One region of the Streptomyces sp. NPDC045287 genome, then DNA from elsewhere that is predicted to be linked to it. Evidence: riboswitches for the same ligand, from Rfam matches in the RefSeq annotation. Region 1 holds a riboswitch; each other region holds the start of a gene.

Region 1 (7,290 bases):
TCAGGTAGAACTGGACGTGCACGGCCTCCTCGAACAACTGGCGGGAGAGGTAGAGCCGGGCCTCGGGCGAGTTGATGTGCTTGTAGAGCGTCAGGACCAGGTTGTTCGCGACGATCGAGTCGCCCGTCGCGAAGAACGCCACGAGCCGGCCGATCAGGTGCTGCTCGCCGGGGGTCAGCTTCACCAGGTCCGCGACGTCCGAGTGGAGGTCGACCTCCTCGACGGTCCAGGTGTTCTTGATGGCGTCCCGGTAGCGCTCGTAGAAGTCCGGGTAGCGCATCGGACGCAGCGTCAGCTCGAAGCCCGGGTCGAGCAGCCTGGGGGTGCCGGTGCGAAGCGCCGCCGATGAGGGGCGGTGGCCGGGTGACGGGTGGGTGTCGCGGGTGGAGCTCATCACTGACAGGCCTCGCAGGACTCGGGGTTCTCAAGGGAGCAGGCGACGGCGTCGGGCTCGGACGCCTGCTGGACGGGCACGGGGGTCGCGGACGCGGCGCGGGCGATCCGCGTCGCCGGGCGGGAGCGCAGGTAGTACGTGGTCTTCAGGCCCTGCTTCCAGGCGTACGCGTACATCGACGACAGCTTGCCGATGGTCGGCGTCTCCAGGAACAGGTTCAGCGACTGCGACTGGTCCAGGAACGGCGTCCGGGCGGCGGCCATGTCGATCAGGCCGCGCTGCGGGATCTCCCACGCCGTCCGGTACAGCTCGCGCACCTCGGCCGGCACCCAGGTGAAGCCCTGCACCGAGCCGTTCGACTCGCGCAGCGCCTCGCGGGTCTGCGCGTCCCACACGCCGAGCTTCTTCAGGTCGTCCACCAGGTACGAGTTGACCTGGAGGAACTCGCCGGACAGCGTCTCGCGCTTGAACAGGTTGGAGACCTGCGGCTCGATGCACTCGTAGACCCCCGCGATGGACGCGATCGTCGCGGTCGGCGCGATCGCGAGGAGCAGCGAGTTGCGCAGGCCGACGGAGGCGACGCGCTCGCGCAGCGCCGCCCACCGCTCCGGCCAGGTCAGCTCCACGTCGTAGTGGTCGGGGTGCAGCACGCCGCGCGCCGTGCGGGTCTTGTCCCAGGCGGGCAGCGGGCCGCTGCGCTCGGCCAGGTCGGCGGACGCCTCGTACGCGGCGAGCATGATCCGCTCGGCGATCCGCGTGGACAGGGCGCGCGCCTCGGGCGAGTCGAACGGCAACCGCAGCTTGAAGAAGACGTCCTGGAGGCCCATCGCGCCCAGGCCCACCGGGCGCCAGCGGGCGTTGGACCGGCCGGCCTGCTCGGTCGGGTAGAAGTTGATGTCGACGACCCGGTCGAGGAACGTCACCGCGGTGCGGACCGTCTCGTCCAGCCGCTCCCAGTCGATGCCGTCGCCGGCGACGAACGCGCCCAGGTTCACCGAGCCCAGGTTGCAGACCGCGGTCTCCCCGTCGTCCGTGACCTCCAGGATCTCGGTGCACAGGTTCGAGGAGTGGACCGTGTGGCCCGGCTCGGCGGTCTGGTTGGCGGTGCGGTTCGCGGCGTCCTTGAACGTCATCCAGCCGTTGCCGGTCTGCGCGAGGGTCCGCATCATCCGGCCGTACAGGTCGCGGGCCGGCATCGTCTTGCGGGCCAGGCCCTTCGCCTCGGCGGCCCGGTACGCGGCGTCGAACTCCTCGCCCCACAGGTCGACCAGCTCGGGCACGTCCGACGGGGAGAACAGCGACCACGGGGCGTCGGCGTTGACGCGGCGCATGAACTCGTCCGGGATCCAGTGCGCCAGGTTCAGGTTGTGGGTGCGGCGGGCGTCCTCGCCGGTGTTGTCGCGGAGCTCCAGGAACTCCTCGATGTCGGCGTGCCAGGTCTCCAGGTAGACCGCGGCGGCGCCCTTGCGGCGACCGCCCTGGTTGACGGCGGCGACCGACGCGTCGAGCGTCTTCAGGAACGGGACGATGCCGTTGGAGTGGCCGTTGGTGCCGCGGATCAGCGAACCGCGGGCGCGGATGCGGGAGTACGACAGGCCGATGCCGCCCGCGTGCTTCGACAGCCGCGCCACCTGGTGGTAGCGGTCGTAGATGGAGTCCAGCTCGTCCTGGGGGGAGTCCAGCAGGTAGCAGGAGGACATCTGGGGGTGGCGGGTGCCCGAGTTGAACAGGGTGGGGGAGGAGGGCAGGTAGTCGAGCCGGCTCATCAGCCCGTACAGCGCCTCGACCTCGCCGAGGGCGCGCGCGGTGCCGTCCTCCGCCAGTCCGCAGGCGACGCGGAGCAGGAACTGCTGCGGGGTCTCGACGACCTTGCGGGTGATCGGGTGGCGCAGCAGGTAGCGGGAGTACAGGGTGCGCAGCCCGAAGTAGCCGAAGCGGTCGTCGGCCGCCGGGTCGATCACCGCGTCGAGCCGGTCGGCGTGGCGGGCGACGAAGTCGGCGGTCCGGTCGGCGATGAGCCCTTCGCGGTGGCCGACGGCGACCGACGCGGAGAACGCCACCGCTCCCTGGCCGGCGGCCTCGTCGGTGATCGCGCGGGCCAGCAGCCGGGCGGCGAGCCTGGAGTACGCCGGGTCCTCGGCGATCAGGCCGGCCGCCGCCTCGGTGGCGAGCTCCCGGAGTTCGGCCTCGTCCGACCCGGCGTGCCGGCCGCGCAGGGCGGCGGCGGCGACCCGGCCGGGGTCGGTGTCGGGAAGGTCCGCGGTGAGGTCGGTCAGGGTCCGCAGCAACGCGGTCCCGGGAGCGTCGGCTTCGGTGGCTGAGGCCGGATCCGCTGGCGCGATGGTCACGTGGGGGCTCTCCCTCGCTCGGCTCGGGGCCGCACGGCGGGGAGGCGGGAAGCGGGCGCACCCCGCCCCTGGGCACGGGGGCGTGCGTGACCGCGTCCGCCGGCCCACTCCGCGAGGCCCGGACGTCTGGGCACCCGGGCCGGACGGTCCGGGTGCGCTGTCGGCAGGTCGTCGGACTTGTGGGGTACGCGAAGGGCACACCGGTACACCGTTGCGGGACAGTTCCGGACTCGCACCGGATTCCCCTGCTACGACAGCGAGCACGAGCATACATGTGGGGGGCGCGGGATACGGCACCCCCCACATGTTGTGTCAGAGTGTCAGCTCGTACGCGAGGAGGGGCAGACCGGGCAGGGGCTCCCAGTCCCGCTGCGGGGCCCTGGCGAAGCCCATCCGGTCGTACAGCCGCCGGGCGCCGCGGGCCTGCGGGACGACCGACAGGACGAGCCGCGCGCAGCCGTCGACCGCGCGTGCCCGGTCGGCGCACGCCCGTACGAGCGCCTCGCCCACGCCCCGTCCGCGCGCCGCGCCGGACACGGCGAGCACCCGGAACTCGGCCTCGTCCGGTCCCGCGATGTCCGCCCACGGGCTGCCGCCGGACGGGACGAACGTCACGCCGCCCAGGAGCGTGCCGTCCGGGTCGACGGCGACGAGCACCTCGGCCTCGGCGGCCCGGCGCGGCACGTCGCGCAGCAGGTCGAGGTAGGGGTCGTCGGCCCCGTACTGGAGCAGCCCGCCGTCGAGGTAGGCGCGGGCGCTGATCTCGCCCAGGGCGCGGTGCTCGGCGGGGCGTACGGGGCGGATGGCGAAGTCGGTGGTGCTCGGTGCGGCGGGTGGGGTCCAAGTGGCGTCCATGGGACCCAGTGTGGCGGGATCAGCCGCTCGCGCCCACGTCGTTTCGGGGCGCCCCGTCGCCCACGGGCGGCAGGTCGCCGCGTTCGACGGGCTCCCCGGCGCCGGGCCGGAGCTCGGGCAGGACCGCGTCCAGCTCCTCGTCGGAGGCGCGGTGCGCCCGCTCGGCGGCGCCGCGCAACGTGTCGCGGTCGACGGAGCGGTCGGCGCTGACCCGGACGCGCAGCCCGTTCTCGGCGCGCACGTACGCGTGGGCGCCGTCCGAGGCGCGGTACCAGCCCGCGCCGTCCTTCTCGCAGGGGGTGCCGGCGGGGCCGGTGGCCGAAACCGCGGGGAGCTCCGCGCAGCTCGCCGCGTCGACCCCGCCGCGCTCGACGGCGAGGGTGATCGCGCCGCCGCCCGGGGAGACGTACGTGGCGGAGAAGCCGTCGTCGCCGAGGACGCCCACGGACTGCTCGGCCAGGTCGAAGCCGTCCGCCTCCGTCACGTACACGTGCTCGGGCCGGGTCTGCAGGGCGGCGGCGCGGGCCTCCAGTCCGGCCCGGTCGGGCACGTCCGCACCGGCCGTCCGCGTGCCGCAGGCGGCGAGGAGGAGCAGCAGGGCCAGGGCGGCCGGAGGGGGAGCGGGGCGGCGTCTCATGCGCCCATCCTCGCCCACCCCGCCCCGCGGAACGTGAGGGGCCCCGCACCACCCCGGCGGGGCGGTGCGGGGCCCTTGGGGGCCGCCGGGCCGCGCGGGTGGGGAGGGCGGGGCCTCCGGGCGCGGCGGGCCGGGGGGTCAGTGGCCGGTTCCCACCTTGGGCAGTTCGGGGCTGACCCCGGGGTCGCCGGAGTCGGCGGTGTAGTCGGACGCCGTCGTCTCGTCGACGCCCTCCGGGGCCTTCACCGCCCGCAGCACGAACGTGAGGACGACCGTGACCAGCAGGTTCAGCACGAACGCGGTGAGGCCGATGTAGCCGATCTCGCCGATGCCGGGGATCTCCGCCGACGAGCCGCCGAAGTGCTTCTGCGTGGGGCTCGCCACGTTGTACGCGGTCCACGTGCCGTACACCATGCCGACCGCCCAGCCGCCCAGCAGCGCCCAGCGGTGGAACCAGCGGGTGAACAGGCCGATGACCAGCGCGGGGAAGGTCTGGAGGATCCAGATGCCGCCCAGGAGCTGGAAGTTGATGGCGACCGTCTTGTCCATCGTCAGGACGAAGGCGAGGGCGCCCACCTTCACCAGCAGCGACACCAGCTTGGACACCTTGGTCTCCTGCTCCGGGGTGGCGTCCGGCTTCAGGAAGTCCTTGTAGATGTTGCGGGTGAAGAGGTTCGCCGCGGCGATGGACATGATGGCGGCCGGGACGAGCGCGCCGATGCCGATCGCGGCGAAGGCCACGCCCGTGAACCAGTCCGGGAACATGTCCTCGAACAACTGGGGGATGGCCAGCTGGCCGTTCTGCACCTTGATGCCGGCGGCGATCGCCATGAACCCGAGGAGCGCGAGCAGGCCGAGCATCAGCGAGTACAGCGGCAGGATCGTCGTGTTGCGGCGGATCACGTCACGGCTGCCGGACGACAGGGTGGCCGTGATCGAGTGCGGGTACATGAACAGCGCCAGCGCCGAGCCGAGCGCCAGCGTGGCGTACGTCCACTGGGCCCCCTCGCCCGGCACGAGCGCGCCGCGCGGCTTGTCGGTCGCCGGGTTGACCTGCGCGAAGGCGTCGCCGGCGGCGCCGAAGATCGCGTCGAACCCGCCCAGCTTGATGGGGATGTAGATGATGGCGACCGCGATGACCAGGTAGATCAGCGTGTCCTTGACGAACGCGATCAGCGCGGGGGCGCGCAGCCCGGAGGAGTACGTGTACGCCGCGAGCACGCCGAAGGCGAGGAGCAGCGGCAGGTCCTTGATGAACCAGTGCGTCGACTCGCCGCCGCCGAGGCCCATGACGTCCAGCACGGCCTGGATGCCGACGAGCTGGAGCGCGATGTACGGCATCGTGGCGAGGATGCCGGTGAGGGCGACCGCCAGCGACAGGCCCTTGGAGCCGAAGCGCCCGCGCACGAAGTCGGAGGTGGTGACGTACCCGTGCTTGTGCGACACCGACCACAGGCGGGGCAGGAAGGTGAAGATCAGCGGGTAGACGAGGATCGTGTACGGCACGGCGAAGAAGCCGGCCGCGCCCGCCGCGTAGATCGCGGCCGGGACGGCGACGAAGGTGTACGCCGTGTACAGGTCGCCGCCGAGCAGGAACCAGGTGACCCACGTGCCGAACGAGCGACCGCCCAGGCCCCACTCGTCCAGGCTGTTCTCGTTCTCCGCCCTGCGCCAGCGGGCGGCCATGAATCCGAGGACCGTGACGAGCAGGAAGAAGAAGACGAAGACGGCGAGCGCGACGCCGTTGACACCGTCCTTCATCGCTCCCCACCCCCGTTCCGGGAGGCGCGGGCGCGCTGCTCGCGGTGCCACAACTGGTACGCGACCATCGTCAGCGCGGTCGACAGCACGACCCACAGCATCTGGTACCAGTAGAAGAACGGGATGCCGATGAGCGTGGGCTCCGTCCGGGAGTAGGAACCCACCCAGAGCATCGCGACGAACGGAGCGATCAGACAGAGCGCGATCACCACCCGGACGGGAGTGACCACCGGTTGTTTCTCTTGTGTCACCTCGGACATGGCGAACGGTCCCCTCATGATCAGCCGAATATGCGGTGAATCTAGGGGACGGCCAGGCCGCAGGGAACCCGTCACTCGATAACGGTGTGACTGCGGTGACCCGGCGGGTCCGGCGAGGGCCGGGGAGGGCGGCGGACGCGGCGCGGGCGGCGGGAGACGGGAGGCGGGCGTGCGCGGTGAGGGGGTGTCGGCCCGGCGTGCCGCCCGCCCGGCCGCCGGGGTTCCGGAGGACGGGGTCCCGGAGGACGGGGCGACCGCGCCGGGGTGCCGGGCCCGGCCGCCGTACGTCCGCGCGGTCCTCCGGCCCCGGGGGGGCCGGGCCGCTACTCGGAGGTGGGCCGCTTGAGGCGCGCCACGAACTTGTAGCGGTCGCCCCGGTACACCGAACGGACCCACTCCACGGGGGCGCCGTTCTCGTCGACGGAGTGGCGGGACAGCATCAGCATCGGCAGGCCCACGTCCGTACCGAGCAGCCCCGCCTCGCGCGGGGTGGCCAGGGAGGTCTCGATGGTCTCCTCGGCCTCGGCCAGCCGCACGTCGTACACCTCGGAGAGCGCCGTGTAGAGGGACGTGTACTTCGCCAGGGAGCGGCGCAGCGCCGGGAAGCGCTTGGCCGACAGGTGCGTCGTCTCGATGGCCATCGGCTCCCCGCTGGCGAGGCGGAGCCGCTCGATGCGCAGGACGCGCCCGCCGGCCTCTATGTCGAGCAGCCCCGCGAGGGTGTCGTCGGCGGTGACGTACCCGATGTCCAACAGCTGGGAGGTGGGCTCCAGGCCCTGGGCGCGCATGTCCTCGGTGTACGAGGTGAGTTGGAGCGCCTGGGAGACCTTGGGCTTCGCCACGAACGTGCCCTTGCCCTGGATCCGCTCCAGGCGGCCCTCGACCACCAGTTCCTGGAGGGCCTGGCGTACGGTGGTGCGGGAGGTGTCGAACTCGGCGGCGAGGGTGCGCTCCGGCGGCACGGGTGTGCCGGGGGGCATCGTCTCGGTCATCTCCAGCAAGTGGCGCTTGAGCCGGTAGTACTTCGGTACGCGA
Region 2 (7,290 bases), on a different contig from region 1:
ACGCCGTCGAGGATGGCCTTCCCGTCGGCGGTGCGGGTGACGCGGTCGGCGGCGAGGGTCATCGGGTGGCCTTCCTGGTCCGGTACAGCACGAGGACGAAGGCCGGCACGCCGAGCAGGGAGGTCATGACGCCGACGGGGACCTCCTGCGGTTCGAGGAGGGTGCGGGCCAGGGTGTCGACCCAGACGAGGAACACGGCCCCGCCGAGGGCGGTGGCGGGCAGCAGCCGGGTGTGGCCGGGCCCGACGAGGGCCTTGGCGGCGTGCGGCAGGACGAGGCCGACGAAGCCGATGGCGCCGGCGGAGCTGACGAGTACGGCCGTGAGCAGGGCGGTGGCGCAGAGCAGGACGACGCGGGTGCGGGCGACGTGGACGCCGAGGGCGGCCGCCGCGTCCTGGCCGAAGGCGAACGCGTCGAGGGTCCTGCCGTACGCCAGGCAGACGGCGAGGACGGCCGCGAGGGCGGCGGCGCACAGCGCGACGTCGGTCCAGCCGGCGCCGCCGAGGGAGCCGAGCAGCCAGAACAGCACCCCGCGGGTCGTCTCGGCGTCGGCGGAGGTGACGACGACGAAGGAGGTGAGGGCGGAGAACAGCTGCATCGCGGCGACGCCGGAGAGGACGACCCGGTCGGTGGTGCCGCCGAGGACGTGGCTCAGCAGCATCATCAGCGCGAACGAGCAGACGGCTCCGGCGAACGCCCCGGCGGACACCGACAGCGCGCCCCCGCCGACGCCGAGGACGACGACGAGGACCGCCCCGGTGGAGGCCCCGGAGGAGACGCCGAGGACGAAGGGGTCGGCGAGCGGGTTGCGGAGCAGGGACTGCAGGACGGCCCCGCACACGGCGAGGCCGGCGCCGCACACGGCGGCGAGCAGGGTCCGGGGCAGCCGCAGCTCCCACACGATGCCGTCGCGGATCGCGGTGAGGCCGGACGGGGCGCCGCCGAGGTGGGCGGCGACGGTGGACCACACGTCGGTGACGCCGATGTCGGCGGGCCCGATGGTGATGGCGAGGGCGACGGACACGGCGAGTGCCGCGAGCCCCGCCGCCGTGCGCAGCAGGGCGGCGGTCACCGGGCGAGGCCGAACCGGCGGAGGGCGGCGGCGACCTGTTCGACGCCTTCGACGGTCCGGATGGTCGGGTTCATGGCCTGGCCGCTGAGCAGGACGTACCGCTTGCGGCGCACGGCGTCCATGTTCCGGGTCACGGGGTGGGACTCCAGGAACTCGATCTTCTTGGCGGCGCTCTCCGCCGTCTGCGACCTGCGGGTGAGGTCGCCGATCACGAGCACGTCGGGGTTGCGGTCGGCGACCGTCTCCCAGGTGACCTGGGGCCATTCCTCGGTCGTGTCGTCGAAGGCGTTCTTCGCGCCGAGCTCGCGGGTGATGACGCCGGGCGCGCCGCAGCAGCCCGCCAGGTACGGGGACTCGGCGTCGGAGAACCAGTACATGAGGGTGACGTCCGACGCGTCGAGGCCCTTCTTCGCCTCGGCGACGCGGGAGGTGAGGCTCCGGACGAGGGCGTCGCCGCGCTCCTCCACGCCGAAGACGCGGGCCAGGTCCCGCACTTCGCCGTGGACGGCGGCCATGGTGAGGGGCCGGGTGCGGACGCCGTCGCCGTCGCCGCTGTTGTCCTTGCCCTCGCAGTCGGACGGGGAGAGGTACGTCGGTACGCCGAGCCGCTCGAACCGGTCGCGGGTGGCGACCCCGCCCTTGCCGAGGGTGGAGGCGAACGAGGCGGCGACGAAGTCGGGTTCGGCGTCGAGGACCTTCTCGAACGACGGCTGGTTCTCGGCGAGGCGCTCGACGCGGGCGTTCTCCTTCTCCAGCCCCTTCATGACCGGGTCGGTCCAGGTGGCCGTGCCGGCCATGCGGTCGGCGAGGCCGAGGGCGAGGAGGATCTCGGTGGTGCCCTGGTCGAGGGAGACGGCGCGGCGCGGGCCGTCCCCGGTGATCTCAACCTGGCGCCCGCAGTTCTCGATCACGCGGGTCGCGGCGTCGTCCCGGGGCGGGGAGGAGTCGTCGGAGGGGGCGCCGCCGCAGCCGGTCAGGAGGAGGGTGCCGCACAGGGCGGCGGCGGGCAGGCGCGCTGGACGCGGAAAGGGCACGGAGCCGTCCTCGGTGTCGAGGGCCCATGCGCGGGGCCCGTCCGTACGGTGCGCCAGCAGGTCTTCGGACTCGGGATCATCCGGACGGGGCGCCTTCCCGGGCCGGTGCGCGGCCCAGTGGCATCGGTTGCCCCGCCCGTCACCCTCACCGCTGCGCGTCAGTTCCGGATTCGCACCGGATTCCCTGACTCGTCGTACGCGTGCGTACGGAGTGCGACTGGCCCCGGCAACGTAGCACAGCCCGGTGGGGGTCGAGTCCGGGGGGCGGGGCCGCCGGGCCGCGGGGACGCGCCCGCGCCGGGACGGGGCCGGCTCTGAAAACCCCCGCCGTCGCCGCAGTTCGGCACCGGTTTCGGTGGCGTAGACCAACGGCGGTTCCGTTCGCCCTTCCGCGGCGCGTTCTACGTGCGTAGCGTGAAGCGTAACCTGTCATGTTCACACCAGGTTTTCGGAGGCACGCCATGCCCGTGCACAGATCCGGAACGACCCGAACCGCCATGGCCACGGCCCTGCTCGCCGTCCTGGCCCTCCTCCTGGCCCTCCCGGGAGCGGCGAGCGCCGCCGACGGCCCCGGCAAGCCGCCCCGGGGCAGCGCCCGCATGGGGACGGGCGTCGCCGCCCACGACGGCGTCGGCGGCGTCCCCGCAGGCCCCTACGCCACCCAGACGGAGGGCGTGGACGTCTCCAGCCACCAGGGCAACGTCGACTGGTCCGCCCTCTGGACGAGCGGGGTGCGGTGGGCCTACGTGAAGGCCACCGAGGGGACGTACTACAAGAACCCCTACTTCCCGCAGCAGTACAACGGCTCGTACGGCATCGGCATGATCCGGGGCGCGTACCACTTCGCGACCCCCGACACGGCCGGCGGCGCCGCCCAGGCCGACTACTTCGTCGACAACGGCGGCGGCTGGTCCCGCGACGGGAAGACCCTGCCGGGCGCGCTCGACATCGAATGGAACCCCTACGGCGCGGCCTGCTACGGCAAGACCCAGGCCGGCATGGTCAGTTGGATCCGCGACTTCCTCGCCCGCTACAAGTACCGGACCGGCCGCGACGCGGTGATCTACACGGCGACGAGCTGGTGGAGGCAGTGCACCGGCGACTACGGCGGCTTCGCCTCGGCCCATCCGCTGTGGATCGCCCGCTACAACACCACCGTGGGCGAACTCCCCGCCGGCTGGGCGTACCACACGATGTGGCAGTACACCTCCTCGGGCCCGATCGTCGGCGACCACAACCGGTTCAACGGCGCCTACGACCGCGTCCAGGCCCTCGCCAACGGCTGACCTGCCCCCGTCCACGGGCCCGCGCGGACGCACACGGGCGCGGGCGCCGCGCGGGCACGGCGACAGCGACGGCAACGGCAACGGCAACGGCAACGGCAACGGCAACGGCAACGGCAACGGCCGAACGCCGCAGCCCCATACGGGGGCGCGGCGGGCGGCGCGTACCCGCCGGGCGGGCCGGGCACCGGGTGGGCCGGGCACCGCCCGGACGCGCCGGACGGCGGGAGCCGGGGCGGCCTTCACCGCCCGACCGGCCCGGTCCGCGCGGGGTCACCGGCCGGCGCGCGCGGCGACGAGGGCCCCGGCGGGAGGCGCCGTGTACGCCAACCGGGCGACAGCCGGGGGGAATTCCGTGCGACGGCGCACCGGGGCTGGGAACCTCACCGACTGACCAGCCGCGCCGCACCACGGCGGCGCCGGCGACCAGAGAGGAGCACCTCACGTGACAGGCACCCCCACGCGGATCGGCGAGCGGCACGTCGCGGCCGTCCTGGCCATGGGCGGCGGCCTCATGCTCGGGCCGGCGCCGGCGGCGCGCGCCGGCTCCTCCGGCGGACGCGGACTGCCGGCCCGCGCGTCCGACGCCGGCCGGCCCGTCGGGCCGGTGACCGCGGCGGGGCACACCGCCGCGGACCTCACCGCGCCCGCCCCGCCCGGCGGCGCTCCCCGCGGGACGCGGTGACCGGGCGGGGCGTCACCCGCGTACGGGACGGGCGGGGCCGGTCAGGGACGGCGTCCGGTGGTGACGAACATGGTCATCGCCACGACGAACGTCCCCTGCCGGTCCAGCCGCTCCAGGCCCCTCCGCCAGGCGCGGACCTCGTCTTCGGAGACGGCGCCGGCCGCGACGGCGGCGGCCCCGGCGGGTTCGATCAGCAGGGGCGCGACCGGGGCCAGGGAGGAGAACGCGAGGGGCAGGGCCTGCACGGTGACGTCGGTGAAGCCCGCCTCCGCGAAGAGGGCGGGCATACGGGTCCCCGCGTGGCCGTTGGCCATCGAGTCGGTGAGCGCGGCGACGACCGCGCGGGTCAGCGCCGGGTCGGAGGAGGCCATCACCGTGGAGTCGAAGTCCTGGTCGGCGACGACCGCGGTGCCGCCCGGACGCAGGACGCGGCGGGCCTCCGCGAGGGCCCGCAGCGGATCGGCGATGTGCAGGTACGTGCGCTCCGACCGGTACCAGTCGAGGCTCTCGTCCTCGAACGGCAGGGCGGTCGCGTCCGCGGTGGTGTACTCGCAGGCCGGGAAGCGTTCCCGGGCGGAGCGCACCATCGCGTCGCTGCGGTCCGCGCCCACGGCGGGGCGGCCCAGCGCGGTCAGGTCGGCCACGGCGCGGCCCCGGCCGCAGCCCACGTCCACGCCCCTGCCCGGAGGCAGCGCGGCGTAGGTGTGCTCGCGGACGGCGGCCATGGGCGGGAACGCCTCGGTCCTCTCCAGGTAGTCCAGGTGGGCTTGCGGGGTGGCGGCGGCATCGACGTCGTCGAAGTCCCAGACGATTCGGGTCACGTGCCCCATGCAAACATCGGACCACGGGCACCCCACAAGCCGCTAACTGGCCAACGGCGCAAGGGAGTTGACGAAGAGGCCGGAACGAGTCGCCCGAGGAGCGCGCGGGCCCGCTCCGCCGCGCACGGGTGTCCGGGGCCGGCGGCGCGCCGGTAGGAGGTTCGCGTGCCCTCGGCGCCACCGGCCTTCTTCAGCCACATCCCGCGGCCGGGGGCGCACCCGGCTCCCCGCCCGGAAGCGGAACCGCCGCGCGTGCCCCCGCCGCCCCTCCCGGGGTCGGCGCCGGGCCCGCCCGTCGCGCCGCGAAGCCGCCTGATCAGCGAGGAACGTCCTGGCGCGCCGGGTGGCCGCCCGCTGCCGGAAGCCGGTTCTCCGCCGGTGTTCCGCGCGCCTACCGGCCCTTACATCGGAGGTTCGGGGCTTTTAGGACCTTCGATTTCACGCCTGATCGACGCGACGGGCCGAGAACCGGGAACCAGCCGTTTCACGCTTCCGACTTCTGGGACGAGGCCGTCCACTGCGGCCGCGCGACGAGGGGGAGGCCCGGGGGTGTCAGGCGACGGCCGCCGTTCAAAACCGTCCGGTCACATACCGGAAGCCGGCGACCGCTGGCTCCTGGTGGCGGTGGCGGGCATGTTGTCGTTCGTGGCGATGCTCGACATGAACATCGTCAACATCGCGCTCGCGGCCATCTCCGACAGCCTGGGCGTGTCGGCGGCGACCGCCCAGTGGGCCGTGCTCGCCTACCAACTCCCGGTCGTGGCGCTGCTGCTGCCGGTGGGCCGGTGGCTGGACGGGGTGGGGCAGCGGTCCGCGCTGCTGGTCGCGACCGGCGGGTTCGCGCTGTGCAGCGCGCTCGCCGCCGCCGCGCCGTGGGCGGCGTGGCTGATCGCCGCCCGGCTCGCGCAGGGCGCCTTCGGCGCGGTGCTGTTCGTGCTGATGCCGGTGCTGGCGATCCGCTCCGTACGGCCCGAGGCGCGCGGGCGGGCGATGAGCGTGCCCGCGACGCTGGGCCCGCTGGGCGCGGTGACCGGCCCGGCAGTGGGCGGGCTGCTGCTGGACCACCTGGGCTGGCGCGCGGTGTTCCTCGTCAAGATCCCGGTCTGTCTCCTCGCGCTGGTGATCGCCTGGCGGGCCATGCCGAAGGACGGCGGGCTGCGCCCCCTGGACGGCCGGGCGCTCGTCGACACGGTGCTGGTGGCCTCCGGCGTGACGGTCCTGCTCGTGTCGCTGACGCTGGCGTACGACGCACCCGCGTGGCTGCTGCTCGCGCTCGCCGCCGTACCGCCGCTGTGGTGGTGGCTGCGCGGGCCGGGCGGCCGTCCCGTGACCGGTGCGCTGCGGGCGTCCCGCGCGTACCCGGCGCACGGTGCCGTGCTGGGCCTGGCGGCCGGGTTCGCGGCGATGCACTACGTGGCGGCCCTGCACCTCCAGCGGGACACGGGCGCCACGGCGACCGCGACCGGGCTGACGCTGCTGGCGTTCCCGCTCGGGATGGGCCTCGCCGGGCCGGTCGGCGGGCGGCTCGCCGACCGCTTCGGGGCCCGGCCCGTGGCCGTCGCGGGCGCCTCCCTCACCGCCGTCGGGCTGCTCCTGCTGGTGCCGCTCGACGACGGGTGGTCACTGCCCGACATCGCGTGGCGGCTGGCGCTCGCGGGCCTCGGCATGGGGCTCAACGGCGGTCCGACGCAGGCCCTCGTCATGGGTTCCGCGCCACGGGAGCGGACCGCCACCGTCGCGTCGACGCTGCAGCTCGCCCGGAGCCTCGGCTTCACCGTCGGCCCCGCCCTGGCGACCGCCGCGTGGGGGCTGGCCGGCCCCTCCGGCGGGGTGGGCGCCGGACTCGCGACGGCCGCCGTCGCCGCCTGCGCCGCCGTCCCCCTGATCGCCTTCCGCGGCCGTACGGCCGCGCCCCTGACCGACGACGGGACCGACGCGGCTTCAGCCGCCCGCCCCTGACCATGACCAGCCGCCCGCCCCTGACCATGAAGTAGGAGTGCACCATGTGCGGAATCACCGGCTGGGTGTCGTTCCACCGCGACGCCCGGCACCAGGCCCCCGTCATCGAGGCCATGACCGCCACCCTCACCCCCCGCGGGCCGGACGCGGGCGGCGTGTGGGTCGGCGAGCGGGCCGCCATCGGCCACCGGCGCCTCGCCGTCATCGACATCGCCGGCGGCGTCCAGCCGATGCTGGACCGCCCGGACGACCCGGCCGTCGTCCTCACGTACAGCGGAGAGGTGTACAACCACCACGAGCTGCGCGCCGAATTGAAGAGCCTGGGCCACGCCTTCCGCACGCGCAGCGACACCGAGGTCGTCCTCCGCGCGTACGCCCAGTGGGGCGAGGCCATGGCGGAGCACCTGGAGGGCATGTTCGCGTTCGCCGTCTGGGA
Region 3 (7,290 bases), on a different contig from region 1:
TCCGCGAACGCCGCCGTGCGCCGGCCCTCCATCGTGGCGCGTTCCACGTAGTGGGCGTCCGCCAGCCGGTCCGTGCGCTCCAGGGCGCGGCGCACCGCCGGGAACGTCCGGCCCAGCTTCATCACCACCGCCGAGTCGGTCGCCGCGAGGCGGGCCGTCAGCTCGTCCTCCGGCAGCGTGCCGGGGATGATCGTCAAGACCTCCTCGGCCTCCACCAGCGGCTTGCCGATGGTCGCCGCGGCGGCGCTGACGGAGGTGACGCCGGGGACGACCTCCGTCTCGTAGCGGTGTGCGAGGCGCTTGTGCATGTGCTGGTACGAGCCGTAGAACAGCGGGTCGCCCTCGGCGAGCACCGCCACCGTCCGGCCCGCGTCGAGGTGGGCGGCGAGCCGTGCCGACGCCTCCTCGTAGAAGTCGTTCAGCGCGCCCCGGTAGCCGCCGGGGTGGTCCGTCGTCTCCACGGTGAGCGGGTACATCAGCCGCTCCTCGACGTGGTCCTCGCGGATGTGCTTCGCCGCGATGGACCGGGCGATGGACCGGCCGTGCCGGGCACAGTGGTACGCGACGACGTCCGCCTCCGCGATGGCCTCCACCGCGCGCAGGGTCATCAGCGACGGGTCGCCGGGGCCGAGGCCGACGCCGTACAGCTTGCCCGCGCCCGCGCCCGTGCCGGTCTCCGTGCCCGTGCCGGTCTCCGTGCCCGTGCCGGTCTCCGTGTCCGCGCCGGTCTCCGTGCCCGTGCCGGTCTCCGTGCCCGTGCCGGTCTCCGTGTCCGCGCCGGTGACTGTTTCACGTGAAACGTGCGTGCTCATTCCGCCTCGCTCGCGATCGCGTTGACCGCCGCGGCCGCCATGGCGCTGCCCCCGCGCCTGCCCCGTACGACGATGTGGTCCAGGTCCGAGGCGGCCAGCGCGTCCTTGGACTCGGCCGCACCGATGAAGCCGACCGGTATGCCGAGCACCGCCGCCGGGCGGGGGGCGCCGTCCCGGACCATCTCCAGCAGCCGGAACAGGGCGGTGGGTGCGTTGCCGATCGCCACGACCGAGCCCTCCAGGCGGTCGCGCCACAGCTCCAGGGCGGCCGCGCTGCGGGTCGTGCCCAGCTCGGCGGCGAGATCGGGCACGGACGGGTCGGAGAGGGTGCAGACCACCTCGTTGTCGGCGGGGAGCCGCTTGCGGGTGACGCCGCTCGCGACCATCTGCGCGTCGCACAGGATCGGCGCGCCGGAGCGGAGCGCGGCGCGGGCGCGGGAGACGACCTCCGGCGTGTAGGCGAGGTCGCGGACGAGATCGACCATGCCGCAGGCGTGGATCATCCGCACGGCGACCTGGCTGACGTCGGCGGGCAGCCCCGCGAGATCCGCCTCGGCGCGGATCGTGGCAAAGGACTGGCGGTAGATCTCCGCGCCGTCCTTCTCGTAGTCGAACACTGTGCTCCCGCTCATCTCTGTGCCTGTGCGTCGTCGTTGTCTCGTCGTGCCGTCCGTACGGTGATGCCGTACGTGCCGTCGCCGGTGGCCAGTACGTCCACCCAGTCGCCCTGCGGGTGGCCGCAGCGGCGGTCGCAGCCGGACCAGTGCACGGGCAGCCCCCGGACCGCCGCGTCGTCCAGCGGCCGGGCGTCCGCCCGTACGTCGGCCAGGGCCTTGCCGCAGCCGGGCCGCCCCGTGCAGGCGCTCACCGTCAGCCAGGGCGACCCGGGGCGGGTGAGGAACCCGGCCCGGTCCAGCGCCGCGAGCCGCTCCTTCGCCGCCGCGCGGCCGGGCAGGCCCGCCACGACGAACCCGCGCCACGGCGTCACCCGCACCTCGCCCCCGGGCCCCGGCGCCAGGGCCCGGAACTGCTCGGCGGTGATCCGGCCCAGGGGCGCCACGACCGACACGGCACGGTCACCGACCACACCCGGCTCCGGCGGCGCCGCCACCGGCACCGCACCCGGCGAGGCGGCGGAGGCGGCCACCCCCGCACCCGCCAGACGCTCCGTCACGGCCACCTCCAGGGGCCGGTCGTCCGGCAGTTCGGCCACCCGCCAGGCACCCGTGCCGGCCTCCCGGGCAACGGCCAGGAACGCCTCGGCCGCCGCCAGCGCGGCCGACGGCGCGTCGCCCGCGGCCACCCGCCAGGACAGGTCCCCGATCCGTACCAGAGCGCACCCGCCCGGCTCTGCGAGCAACGTCACATCACCGCCCAGCCCGGCCACGTCCCCGCGCCCGTCGTCCACGGCGAACAGGAAGCGTCCCGACAGGGCGGTCGTCCACGCCCGCGCGCACAGCAGCGCGTCCAGCTCCCGCGCCCACGCCTGGGCGTCCCCGTGGGACCGTCCGTCCAGTCCGCAGAGGGGCGACACCACCATGTTCCGCACGCGTTCGTGCGCCGCCGAGGGCAGCAGCCCGGCCTCGCCGAGCAGCTCCGCGAGGGCGAGCCCGCAGTCGTCGGGCAGGCCGCGCAGGTCGAGGTTGCCGCGCGAGGTGACACCGAGCCGGCCGTCGCCCAGCCGCTCCGCTGCCCCGGCCAGCACGGCCACCTGGTGGGCCGTCAGGACGCCGGTGGGCAGCCGCAGCCGGGCGAGTCCGCCGTCGTCCGCCCGGTGCAGCCGCAGGGCGCCGGGGCACGCGTCGGCACGGTCGCGGACACGGTCCCGTATGTGGGATTCGCCCCCGTTCCGGGGCTTTGATGGGCTGGGCGGCATGGCGGCGAGCATACGCGCAGCCTCTACTATGCAGACGGCACAGGGTCCCAGGACCCTAGGGAGGAAGCACGGTGCGAATCCGGCGCGGTCCCGCCACTGTGAGCAGGGCCCCCGGGGTCCCGCGAGTCAGGAACTCCCGCCACCCACGACCACCCGGGGCGAGGACACCCCGAGGAAGGCCCGGCACGCCGTGATCCTGCTGCTGTCGCACTCCGACACCGACCTGCTGAGCGCCCGCGCGGCCGGAGGCCCGGTCGAGTACCGGTTCGCCAACCCCGCACGCCTCCCCATCGACGAGCTGCCCGGCCTCCTCGACGGCGCCGACCTCGTCGTCGTACGCCTCCTCGGCGGACTGCGCGCCTGGGAGGAGGGCATCGACCTGCTCCGCGCCCAGGACCGCCCCGTCGTCTTCCTCACCGGCGAACAGGCGCCCGACGCACAGCTCATGGAGGCGTCCACCGTCCCCATCGGCGTCGCCACCGAGGCCCACGCCTACCTCGCCCACGGCGGCCCGGACAACCTGGAGCAGCTCGCCCGGTTCCTGTCCGACACGGTCCTCCTCACCGGCCACGGCTTCGACCCGCCGGCCGCCGCCCCCACCTGGGGCCCCCTGGAGCGCACCCCCCGTGCCACCGACGGCCCGACCGTCGCCGTGCTCTACTACCGCGCCCACCACATGAGCGGCAACACCGCCTTCGTCGGCGCCCTGTGCGACGCCATCGAGGACGCCGGCGGACGCGCCCTCCCCCTGTACGTCGCCTCCCTGCGCGCCCCCGAGCCCGAGCTGCTCGACCGGCTGCGCGGCGCCGACGCCGTCGTCACCACCGTCCTCGCCGCCGGCGGCACCAAGCCCGCCGAGGCCCAGGCCGGCGGGGACGAGGAGGCGTGGGATGCGGGCGCGCTCGCCTCCCTCGACGTGCCCGTCCTCCAGGCGCTGTGCCTCACCGGTTCGCGCGCCGACTGGGAGGGGAACGACGAGGGCCTGTCCCCGCTCGACGCGGCCAGCCAGGTCGCCGTACCCGAGTTCGACGGGCGGCTCATCACCGTCCCGTTCTCCTTCAAGGAGATCGACGAGGACGGCCTGCCCGCGTACGTCCCCGACGCCGAGCGCGCGGCCCGCGTCGCCGGGATCGCCGTCCGCCACGCCCGGCTCCGGCACATCCCCAACGCCGAGAAGCGCCTGGCGCTGGTCCTCTCCGCGTACCCGACGAAGCACTCCCGCATCGGCAACGCCGTCGGCCTCGACACGCCCGCTTCCGCCGTCGCCCTGCTGCGCCGGCTGCGCGAGGAGGGGTACGACTTCGGCGACGAGGACGTGCCGGGCCTCGCGTCCGGCGACGGCGACGAGCTGATCTACGCCCTCATCGAGGCGGGCGGTCACGACCAGGACTGGCTCACCGAGGAGCAACTGGCCCGCAACCCGGTCCGCATCCCGGCCGCCGACTACCGGCGCTGGTTCGCGACGCTGCCGGAGGAGCTGCGCTCGGCCGTCGAGGAGCACTGGGGCCCGCCGCCCGGCGAGATGTTCCTCGACCGGTCCCGCAACCCCGAGGGCGACATCGTCCTCGCCGCGCTGCGCCGGGGGAACCTGCTCGTCCTCATCCAGCCGCCGCGCGGCTTCGGCGAGAACCCGATCGCGATCTACCACGACCCGGACCTGCCGCCGTCCCACCACTACCTGGCCGCCTACCGGTGGATCGCCACACCCGCGTCCGACGGCGGTTTCGGCGCGGACGCCATGGTCCACCTCGGCAAGCACGGCAACCTGGAGTGGCTGCCCGGCAAGAACGCCGGCCTGTCCGCCGCGTGCGGCCCCGACGCGGCCCTCGGCGACCTGCCGCTGATCTACCCGTTCCTCGTCAACGACCCCGGCGAGGGCACCCAGGCCAAGCGCCGCGCCCACGCCACGCTCGTCGACCACCTCGTACCGCCGATGGCCCGCGCCGACTCCTACGGCGACATCGCGCGGCTGGAGCAACTGCTCGACGAGTACGCGCAGATCTCCTCCATGGACCCGGCGAAGCTCCCCGCGATCCGCGCGCAGATCTGGACCCTCATCCAGGCCGCCCGCCTCGACCACGACCTCGGCCTGGAGGACCGGCCCGACGACGACGGGTTCGACGACTTCCTCCTGCACGTCGACGGCTGGCTGTGCGAGGTGAAGGACGCCCAGATCCGCGACGGCCTGCACGTCCTCGGCACCGCCCCGACCGGCCCCGAGCGGGTCAACCTGGTCCTGTCCATCCTCCGCGCCCGCCAGATCTGGGGCGGTACGCAGGCGCTGCCCGGGTTGCGCGAGGCGCTCGGCCTGGACGAGTCCGCCGCGACCCGCACCACCGCCGACGAGGCGGAGGCGAAGGCCCGCGCCCTCGTCGAGGCCATGGAGGAGGCCGGCTGGGACCCGGCCGCGGTCGCGTCCGTGGCGGAGGGCCACGGCGAACAGGTCGCCGCCGTCCTCGACTTCGCCGCCCGCCAGGTCGTGCCGCGCCTCGCCGCGACGACCGCCGAGCTCGACCACGCGGTGCACGCCCTCAACGGCGGTTTCGTGCCGGCCGGCCCGTCCGGCTCCCCGCTGCGCGGCCTGGTCAACGTCCTGCCGACCGGCCGGAACTTCTACTCCGTCGACCCGAAGGCCGTCCCGTCGCGCCTCGCCTGGGAGACCGGGCAGGCCCTCGCCGACTCCCTCCTGGAGCGGTACCGCGCCGACAACGGCGACTGGCCCACCTCGGTCGGCCTGTCCCTGTGGGGCACCAGCGCGATGCGCACCAGCGGCGACGACGTCGCGGAGGCGCTGGCGCTGCTGGGCGTCCGCCCCGTCTGGGACGACGCCTCGCGCCGCGTCACCGGCCTGGAGCCCATCCCGCTCGCCGAGCTGGGCCGCCCCCGCATCGACGTGACGCTGCGCATCTCCGGTTTCTTCCGCGACGCGTTCCCGCACACGGTCGGGCTGCTGGACGACGCGGTGCGGCTCGTCGCCTCCCTGGACGAACCGGCCGCGGAGAACCACGTCCGCGCCCACGCCCAGGCCGACCTGGCCGTCCACGGCGACGAGCGGCGCGCCACGACCCGCATCTTCGGCTCCCGCCCCGGTACGTACGGCGCGGGCATCCTCCAACTGATCGACTCCCGCGACTGGCGCACCGACGCGGACCTCGCCGAGGTGTACACGGTGTGGGGCGGCTTCGCGTACGGCCGCGGCCTGGACGGGCGGCCCGCGCGCGAGGAGATGGAGACGGCGTACCGGCGGATCGCCGTGGCCGCGAAGAACACGGACACCCGCGAGCACGACATCGCGGACTCCGACGACTACTTCCAGTACCACGGCGGCATGGTCGCCACCGTCCGCGCCCTGCGCGGCACGGCACCCGAGGCGTACATCGGCGACTCGACCCGCCCCGAGACGGTGCGGACGCGGACGCTGGTCGAGGAGACGTCCCGCGTGTTCCGCGCGCGCGTCGTCAACCCCCGCTGGATCGAGGCGATGCGCCGCCACGGCTACAAGGGCGCCTTCGAGCTGGCGGCGACCGTCGACTACCTCTTCGGGTACGACGCCACGACGAGCGTCGTCGCGGACTGGATGTACGACAGGCTGACCGAGGCGTACGTCCTCGACCCGGAGAACCGCGCCTTCCTCCAGGAGGCCAACCCGTGGGCCCTCCACGGCATCGCGGAGCGGCTGCTGGAGGCCGAGTCCCGCGGCATGTGGGCGAAGCCGGACCCGCAGGTGCTGGAGGCGTTGAAGCAGGTGTACCTGGAGACCGAGGGGAACCTGGAGGGCGGGGACGCCGAGTAGCGCCCGGACGTGCCGGCGCGCCCCGGGCGGAGGTCTTCGCACGGGGCGCACGGGCCGGGCGGCCGGCACGGGCCGCGCGAGCGGGGCGGACCGCACGGGCCGGGTGGACCGCAAGGTCCGGGTCGACCGCGTAGACGCACAGGCCGCGTAGACGCACAGGCCGCACGGAACGCGCGGGCCGGACGGACCGCCCAGATCACGGGAGCCGGACGGACCGCGTGGATCGTACGGGCCGCCCGGGTGCCGCTCCGGGTGCCGGCGGGCGGCGCGGGACGGAGACTGGTCCGTATGAGCGATGACGTCGTGGCCGTGACCGGGGCCAGTGGACGGGTCGGGCGGCGGGTGGCCGACCGGTTGGGCGCGGCCGGGGTGCCCCTGCGGCTGGTGGGGCGGGACCCCGGGCGGCTGCCGGACGTGCCGGGGGCCGTGAAGGCGCCGCCCGCCGCGTACGGGGACGGGGAGGCGATGCGGGCCGCGCTGGACGGGGCCGACACGCTGTTCCTGGTGTCGGCGCACGAGAGCCCGGGCCGCGTGGCGGAGCACCGCACGGCCGTCGACGCGGCCGTGGCGGCGGGGGTCGGGCGGATCGTGTACCTGTCGTTCCAGGGCGCCGCGCCCGACGCGACCTTCACCTTCGCGCGCGACCACTGGCACACGGAGCAGTACGTCCGCGCCCACGAGGGCCTGGCGCACACGTTCCTCCGCGACAACTGGTACCTCGCGGGCATCCCCGCGATGACCGGCGGGGACGGCGTCATCCGCGGCCCGGCGGGGAACGGCAGGGTCGCCGCCGTCGCGCACGAGGACGT

The links. Region 1 has a riboswitch for cobalamin ahead of AC07D6_RS09820 (ribonucleoside-diphosphate reductase subunit alpha). Riboswitches for the same ligand answer to the same signal wherever they lie in the genome.
Region 2: it holds a riboswitch for cobalamin, as region 1 does, so the genes downstream of both, AC07D6_RS23695 (ABC transporter substrate-binding protein) here and AC07D6_RS09820 (ribonucleoside-diphosphate reductase subunit alpha) in region 1, are expected to answer to the same signal.
Region 3: it holds a riboswitch for cobalamin, as region 1 does, so the genes downstream of both, cobN (cobaltochelatase subunit CobN) here and AC07D6_RS09820 (ribonucleoside-diphosphate reductase subunit alpha) in region 1, are expected to answer to the same signal.

What each region holds. Positions count from the first base shown of each region.
Region 1 covers NZ_JBWKJG010000004.1:335,127-342,416, reverse strand. The annotation lists gene AC07D6_RS09825 (ribonucleotide-diphosphate reductase subunit beta) at 1-280, opposite strand, end outside; gene AC07D6_RS09820 (ribonucleoside-diphosphate reductase subunit alpha) at 394-2,742, opposite strand; cobalamin riboswitch at 2,888-3,022, opposite strand; gene AC07D6_RS09815 (GNAT family N-acetyltransferase) at 3,055-3,597, opposite strand; gene AC07D6_RS09810 (hypothetical protein) at 3,617-4,234, opposite strand; gene mctP (monocarboxylate uptake permease MctP) at 4,373-5,995, opposite strand; gene AC07D6_RS09800 (DUF3311 domain-containing protein) at 5,992-6,255, opposite strand; gene AC07D6_RS09795 (GntR family transcriptional regulator) at 6,579-7,290, opposite strand, start outside.
Region 2 covers NZ_JBWKJG010000015.1:17,288-24,577, reverse strand. The annotation lists gene AC07D6_RS23705 (ABC transporter ATP-binding protein) at 1-62, opposite strand, end outside; gene AC07D6_RS23700 (FecCD family ABC transporter permease) at 59-1,072, opposite strand; gene AC07D6_RS23695 (ABC transporter substrate-binding protein) at 1,069-2,106, opposite strand; cobalamin riboswitch at 2,145-2,343, opposite strand; gene AC07D6_RS23690 (lysozyme) at 2,568-3,392, shown strand; gene AC07D6_RS23685 (hypothetical protein) at 3,835-4,074, shown strand; gene AC07D6_RS23680 (methyltransferase domain-containing protein) at 4,116-4,895, opposite strand; gene AC07D6_RS23675 (MFS transporter) at 5,529-6,854, shown strand; gene asnB (asparagine synthase (glutamine-hydrolyzing)) at 6,899-7,290, shown strand, end outside.
Region 3 covers NZ_JBWKJG010000008.1:17,742-25,031, reverse strand. The annotation lists gene AC07D6_RS15145 (precorrin-2 C(20)-methyltransferase) at 1-812, opposite strand, end outside; gene AC07D6_RS15140 (precorrin-8X methylmutase) at 809-1,444, opposite strand; gene AC07D6_RS15135 (cobalamin biosynthesis protein CobG) at 1,441-2,700, opposite strand; cobalamin riboswitch at 2,711-2,842, shown strand; gene cobN (cobaltochelatase subunit CobN) at 2,879-6,481, shown strand; gene AC07D6_RS15125 (NAD(P)H-binding protein) at 6,770-7,290, shown strand, end outside.